3 regions of the Hydrogenophaga sp. GW456-12-10-14-TSB4 genome follow, and region 3 is predicted to be linked to each of the others. Evidence: predicted binding sites of a transcription regulator. Region 3 holds the regulator's gene; each other region holds the start of a gene.

Region 1 (2,260 bases), on a different contig from region 3:
GCGCCTGAGCGCCGCGCGCGACCGCATTGCCAGCGTCAAGCTCCTGGGCAAGATGAACGGCGCGGTGGGCAACTACAACGCCCACCTGAGCGCCTGGCCCGAGTTCGACTGGGAAACCTTCAGCCGCAACGTGATCGAGCAGCCCGAGCCGCTCGGCCTGGGCCTGACCTTCCAGCCCTACAGCATCCAGATCGAGCCGCACGACTACATGGCCGAGCTGTTCGACGCGGTTGCGCGCACCAACACCATCCTGATCGACCTCTCGCGCGACATCTGGGGCTATGTGAGCCTGGGCTATTTCAAGCAGCGCCTGAAGGCGGGCGAGATCGGCTCGTCGACCATGCCACACAAGGTCAACCCGATCGACTTCGAGAACGCCGAAGGCAACCTGGGCCTGGCCAACGCGCTGCTGCGCCACCTGTCCGAGAAGCTGCCGATCAGCCGCTGGCAGCGCGACCTCACCGACTCCACCGTGCTGCGCAACATGGGCGTGGCCCTGGGCTACGCCGTGCTGGCCTACCACTCGATGGGCGTGGGGCTGGGCAAGCTCGAACTCAACGAAGAAGCCCTGGCGGCCGACCTCGACGCGTCCTGGGAAGTGCTGGCCGAGCCGATCCAGACCGTGATGCGCCGCTACGGCGTCTCGGGCGCCTACGAAAAGCTCAAGGAAGTCACGCGTGGCAAGACCGTGACCGCCGAGGCGCTGCACACGCTCATCCGCAGCCTGGACATTCCCCAGCCCGAAAAAGACCGCCTGCTGGCCATGACGCCAGGCAGCTACGTGGGCAAGGCCACCGAGCTCGCGCGCCGCGTCTGACACCGCGCAGGGCCAGGCACCTTCGCTTGATCTGGCTCAAACGGTCGGGAGCTCCGCCGATCTACAGTCCCGCGTGCGCGCTTGCGCGGGATTTCCGGAGCTCCAGGCCATGGCCATCGAACTGTTCAACCAAGATGGCCATGTCTGTCTGATGTTCACCCACCTCGCCGACGAAGGCGGCGAGGCGGTGCAGGCCAACCAGTTCCTCGTGATCCACGGCGACGCGGGCGCCGTCATCGACCCCGGCGGCAACATGGCCTACAACGAGCTGCTGTTGACCATCGGGCGCTACTTCCCACCCCACCGGCTGTCCACGATCCTGGCCTCGCACGCCGACCCGGACATCATTGCCTCGCTGGACCGCTGGATGACCAGCACCCAGGCCACGCTCTACATCTCCCGACTGTGGGAGCGCTTCGCGGCGCATTTCATGCACTCCGAGGGCAACTTCCAGTTCTGGGACCCGGTAAGCCGCATCCTTTTCTCCGGCGACCTGGGCGTGTCGCTCGGGTCTTCGACCGACGCGGGTCGAACGGTCACCTCGCTGGCCGCGCACATTCCCCGGATGGAGAGCTTCCACCGGCGCTACATGGTCTCGTCCAAGGTGCTGCGGCTGTGGGCGCAGATGGCCCGCACCCTGCCGATCCGCATGATCGTGCCGCAGCACGGCTCGCCGCTGGCCGGCGCCGCCGTGGGGGAGTTCATCGACTGGGTGAGCGACTTCAGCTGCGGCGTGGATCACCTGACGCAGGCGAACTACACCGTGCCCACCTGATCAGCGCCCGGAACCCGGCTCTTCCAGCGCGCGTTCGGCGTAGCGGTTGAAGCGCCAGGCATCGCCCTCGATGGTGATCCGCCGCCAGCTGGCGCGCTTCTCACCCGGGGTCATCTCGGTCCAGCGCTGCACTTCATCGAAACGGCGGCCGCAGCCCTTGCAGACCTCGTCGCCCTGGCTGGTCGAGCAGATGGCGATGCACGGCGTGTCGGGGGTGGTCTCGTACCAGGCCAGCCAGGCCTCGCGCGCCGCGGCAGGCAGGGTGGCTTCGTCGGCCTCGGTCTCGTGAAACCAGATCAGCAGCGCGTACACCTCGGCCAACGCGCGAAGCTCCTTGCACAGGGAAACGCCGTCCGGCGAGGGTGAGCGCTCACGCCAGTAGTTGATCGCGGCTTCGATGTCGGTGATGTGGATGCCGGCCATGGGGTGTGGATCATAAGCGCCGGCCAGTACCAGCCCCGGCGCTGTGGTAACTGCGTACCGGACCCGGACGCCGCGCGCGAACCTGGGCCGCTACAATCGCGGGGTTTCGAAGGGGAGTAGCTCTCCGTTCCGGCGCCCGCCGCCGGACCATCGCGTTGTCGTCAATACGAAGCCACCGCTTCCGGCAGCCCGGGCCCGGCAAGACCCTTGCCAGGCTGAGCAAGACCTTTGACAGGCCCCATGGG
Region 2 (2,260 bases), on a different contig from region 3:
ACATAGGTCACGGCCCCGCACGCTGCCTCGTAGTCCCGTGCCTTGAGCTTGTGGTCTTTCGGGTAGTCGTGCAGCAACTGGCTGGCGCTCCCCGCCATCGGGCTGTCCAGGTAGACGGGGAGGTTGCGCAGACGCCCGGATTCCTTGAGTTGCCAGAGGTGGTAGATCAGGGACTGGGCACGTCCGACGGCAAAGGCCGGTATCACCACCGTCCCCCCGCGCTTGACGGTACGTTCGACCACGGCACCGAGTGCCTCGACAGGATCGGCCACCTCATGGCGTCGGTCGCCGTAGGTGGATTCGATTACCACGTAGTCCGCTTCAGGTACGGGCTCGGGATCGTTCATCACAGGATCGTCATAGCGGCCCAGATCGCCCGAGAACACGATGCGCCGTCCGGCGATGTCGATCTGCGCCGTCGACGCCCCCAGGATGTGACCCGCACCGCGCAGGAGCAGGGAGGCGTCGCCCGGCAGCGCGACGGACTTGTGCGATGGCACCGGTACGAAGGCCTGAAAGGCACGCTCGGCCTCGCGCACACCATACAGCGGCAAGGCGGGATGGTGCTTGGAGAATTCCTTGCGATTGGCGAAGTCGGCATCTTTTTCCTGGAGGTGGGCGCTGTCCTTCAGGATCAACTCGGCCACGGCCCGGGTGGCGGGGGTCGAGTAGATGCTTCCGGCAAAGCCATCCTTCACGAGTTTCGGCAGATAACCCGAATGGTCCAGGTGTGCGTGCGTGAGGACTACCGCATCGATGGAGCGGGGATCCACAGACAACGGCTCCCAGTTGAGCTCGCGCAGATTCTTCAGGCCTTGGAAGAGACCGCAATCGACGAGCAGGCGTGTCTGGCCGTGGGTGAGCAGGTGTTTGGAGCCGGTGACGGTGCCGGCACCACCCAGAGAAGAGAGCGTGAGCATTCGGTTTTCGTGCTGATTGATCAGGCGCGGGACTAGGAGAACCGGCAGGGCGCTGGGCCGCAGGAGTCGGCCGTGCTTGATCTCCGAATGGAACCTCGCAAATGCCGAATCCGAAGGTTCTCCCAGGCGATCTTGCGCACCGCCAGGGTCCGAACCCCGCTGGCCGTGTTCTTTTCAAAGTGACAGTAGCACGAAAGTTGCGCTCTCTAGGCTACGCACCGGCCTAATGGCCCACCTCGACTCGGCGCTTGGCCTGGTCGTTGACATGGATCAACTGAACGGAGCCGGTCGGCCCGGATACTGGTCCCAGTTCAAGGCATGCGCTCAAATCGCGTCCTGCCCGGTGGGGCGGGGGGTGCCGTGTCCCTGCGACGTTCAATGAAAGCGAAGGCGATCCGATGTTTCCTGAGTACCGAACGCTCATCACAGCGCTCAAGCACAGCGACCAGCACTTCACGCGCTTGTTCGACCATCACAACCACCTCGATCAGAAGATCAAGAACATGGAGGCGCAGATACAGCCAGGAACCGGCTTGGAGATCGAAAGCCTGAAGAAGGAAAAGCTGCGACTCAAGGACGAGTTATACGCTGTGCTCAAGAAGGCCAGCGGCCACTGAGCCCGACATCCTGTTCTTTGAAACCGTACCGGGAGTGCATATGGCCGCGCTGATGAAAGCCGCAGTGTTCGTCGAGAAGGACCGCATCGAGGTGGTCGACAAGCCGATCCCCGACGTGGGCCCCAACGATGCGCTGATCCGCATCACCACCACGACCATCTGCGGCACCGATGTGCACATTCTCAATGGCGAATACCCGGTCGCCAAGGGCCTCACCGTCGGCCATGAACCGGTTGGCGTGATCGAGAAGCTGGGCAGCGCGGTGCAGGGCTACGGCGAAGGCCAGCGCGTGATCGCAGGAGCGATCTGTCCAAACTTCAACTCTTATGCCGCACAGGATGGCGCGCCTTCGCAGGACGGCAGCTACCTGGTCCCTCAAGGCCTGTGCGGCTGTCACGGCTTCAAAGCCACGGCTGGCTGGCGCTTCGGCAACCTGATCGATGGCACCCAGGCCGAGTACGTGCTGGTGCCGGATGCGCAGGCCAACCTGGCCCCGATCCCGGATGGCCTGACCGATGAGCAGGTGCTGATGTGTCCCGACATCATGTCCACCGGCTTCAAAGGCGCGGAGAACGCCAGCATCCGCATCGGCGATACCGTGGTCGTGTTCGCCCAGGGGCCTATCGGCCTGTGCGCGACGGCAGGGGCGCGCTTGCTGGGCGCTTCCACCATCATCGCGGTGGACGGCAACGACCACCGCCTGGATATCGCAAAGAAGATGGG
Region 3 (2,260 bases):
GCGCCCTGGCCCGCATGGTGGAGCAGGGCCGCATCGAGAACGTGTTCCGCCTGCAGATCATGAACGCCACCGAGTCACCGCAGCGCTACGCCATCGGCGTCTCGGGTCTGCCGGGCATCGCGCTGGATTCGAGTGCCGAGGTCGAGGTGCTCTCCACCGAGGTGCGTGCGGTGGCGGTGCGGGTGCAGATCCCACCCGATGCCGCGAGCCCCGGCTCGCACCCGATCCATTTCGACATCCGTGCCATCGGCGACGAATCGATCCACGTCTCCGAAAAGGCGGCCTTCCTCGTGCCGCGCTGATCCGACCCACCTTCCCGAAGGAGCTCTCTCATGAACCCGTCCAGCTCTCCCGCCGTGGCAGCCCCTGTGCCGCCGGTGTCCTGGTGGCGCGTGCCGCACATGTGGCTGGTGGTGGGCGGCCCGCTCGTGGTGGTGGTGGCCAGCCTCATCACCGCCTTCATCGCCGTCAACAACGCCGACCCGGTGCTCGACAAGGCCGTGTTCGAGCGCGACCGCGAAGCCGCCCAGGCTCTGGAAGGGCAGGCCAAGGCGCAAGCCCTGATCAAGCTGCAGCCCGCGCACCAGGCGCGCAACCACGCGGCCTCGCCGGTGGTGCCGAAGGAAGAATGACATGAGTGCCCGCCACTGGATGGCCATTGCCTGGCCGGCTTTCCTGCTCGCGGCGGTGCTGGAGATGATCGTCTTCGCCGTGGTGGACCCCGGTGACCTGCACGGGCTCAGCGGCGAGCCCTTGGGCTGGACGCGCCTGGCGGTCTACACCGTGTCGTTCTTCGTGTTCTGGGCCGTGACGGCTGCGGCGAGCGCGCTCAGCCTGATGCTGGCTATCCGCAGGTCTGGGGATTGACGATCTGGCGCAGGCCGTCGGTGTTCTTGATGTGCACGTAGCGCTGCTTCACATCGATGATGCCGTCCTCCACGAACTTGGAGAAGGTGCGGCTCACCGTTTCGAGCTTCATGCCCAGGTAGCTGCCGATTTCCTCGCGCGTCATGCGCAGCACCAGTTCGGACTGCGAGAAGCCGCGCGCATGCAGGCGCTGCACCAGGTTGAGCAGGAAGGCCGCCAGGCGTTCTTCGGCGCGCATGCTGCCCAGCAGCAGCATCACACCGTGGTCGCGCACGATCTCGCGGCTCATGATCTTGTGCACGTGGTGCTGCAGGGTGGTGAACTCGCGCGAGAGCTCCTCGACCTGGTCGAACGGCATCACGCAGACCTCGGCATCTTCCAGCGCGACCGCATTGCACGAGTGGTGATCGCTCACGATGCCGTCCAAGCCGATGATCTCGCCCGTCATCTGGAAGCCCGTCACCTGGTCGCGGCCGTCGGCTGTGGTCACGCAGGTCTTGAAGAAACCCGAGCGCACCGCATACAGCGACGTGAACTTGTCACCCACATTGAACAGCGAAGTGCCGCGCTTGATGCGGCGGCGCTTCGAGATCACCTTGTCCAGCTTGTCCATCTCGTCGGGATTCAAGCCCATGGGCAGGCACAGTTCGCGCAGGTTGCAACTCGAGCACGCGACTTTGATGGTTTGAGCGTCCATTAGAGAAAAGTCCGGGTTCGCAAAAGGTTACAGCATACCCCCCAATGGTGTCGAACCCCCATAGGCGCAGCGGATCAGTTCACCACCTTTTGACCAGGATCAAGGGAAAACCGATCAGTCTGTCGCACAGTGAAGGCCTTGATGGAGATCCGATCTTGAGCCACGCCATTTCTGAGGAGCTTCTGCGGCGCTTTGACGTGCCGGGGCCGCGCTACACCTCTTACCCCACCGCCGACCGGTTCGTGGAGGCGTTCACCGAGAACGACTACGTGCAGGCCCTGGAGCAGCGCCGCGCGGGTTCCATGGCGCTGCCGCTGTCCCTGTACGTGCACATCCCGTTCTGCGAATCGGTCTGCTACTACTGCGCCTGCAACAAGGTCATCACCAAACACCATTCGCGCGCGGCCGAGTACCTGCACTACCTGGCGCGCGAGGTCGAGCTGCAGGTGGCGCACCTGGGGCCGGGCCACAGCGTCTCGCAACTGCACCTGGGCGGCGGCACGCCCACCTTCCTGTCCGACGCCGAGCTCGAAGCCCTCATGGCCATGCTGCGGCGCCATTTCAAGCTGGTGGCCGGCGGCGAGTACTCGGTGGAGGTGGACCCGCGCACCGTGACCGAAGAGCGCCTGAAGACCCTGGCCCGCCTGGGCTTCAACCGCCTGAGCTTCGGCGTGCAGGACTTCGACCCCGCCGTGC

Evidence for each region. The regulator FNR, encoded in region 3, switches genes on or off when oxygen is low (the NO sensors DNR and NnrR bind a similar motif). The targets are predictions, from matches to a motif close to TTGATNNNNATCAA.
Region 1: a site for FNR is predicted at 844-857, ahead of AC07ZS_RS26400 (oxygen-binding di-iron domain-containing protein). Genes of this name have one in related genera too.
Region 2: a site for FNR is predicted at 1,181-1,194, ahead of AC07ZS_RS03415 (MBL fold metallo-hydrolase RNA specificity domain-containing protein). Genes of this name have one in related genera too.

The regions. Positions count from the first base shown of each region.
Region 1 is NZ_JBWKZH010000082.1:9,546-11,805, forward strand. Features, by position in the region: gene purB (adenylosuccinate lyase) at 1-817, shown strand, start outside; gene AC07ZS_RS26400 (oxygen-binding di-iron domain-containing protein) at 927-1,592, shown strand; gene AC07ZS_RS26405 (DUF3717 domain-containing protein) at 1,593-2,015, opposite strand.
Region 2 is NZ_JBWKZH010000004.1:78,723-80,982, forward strand. Features, by position in the region: gene AC07ZS_RS03415 (MBL fold metallo-hydrolase RNA specificity domain-containing protein) at 1-920, opposite strand, end outside; gene AC07ZS_RS03420 (HP1242/YdcH family protein) at 1,319-1,537, shown strand; gene AC07ZS_RS03425 (NAD(P)-dependent alcohol dehydrogenase) at 1,578-2,260, shown strand, end outside.
Region 3 is NZ_JBWKZH010000006.1:14,611-16,870, forward strand. Features, by position in the region: gene ccoG (cytochrome c oxidase accessory protein CcoG) at 1-302, shown strand, start outside; gene AC07ZS_RS04810 (FixH family protein) at 333-632, shown strand; gene AC07ZS_RS04815 (hypothetical protein) at 634-867, shown strand; gene fnr (fumarate/nitrate reduction transcriptional regulator Fnr) at 845-1,564, opposite strand; gene hemN (oxygen-independent coproporphyrinogen III oxidase) at 1,720-2,260, shown strand, end outside.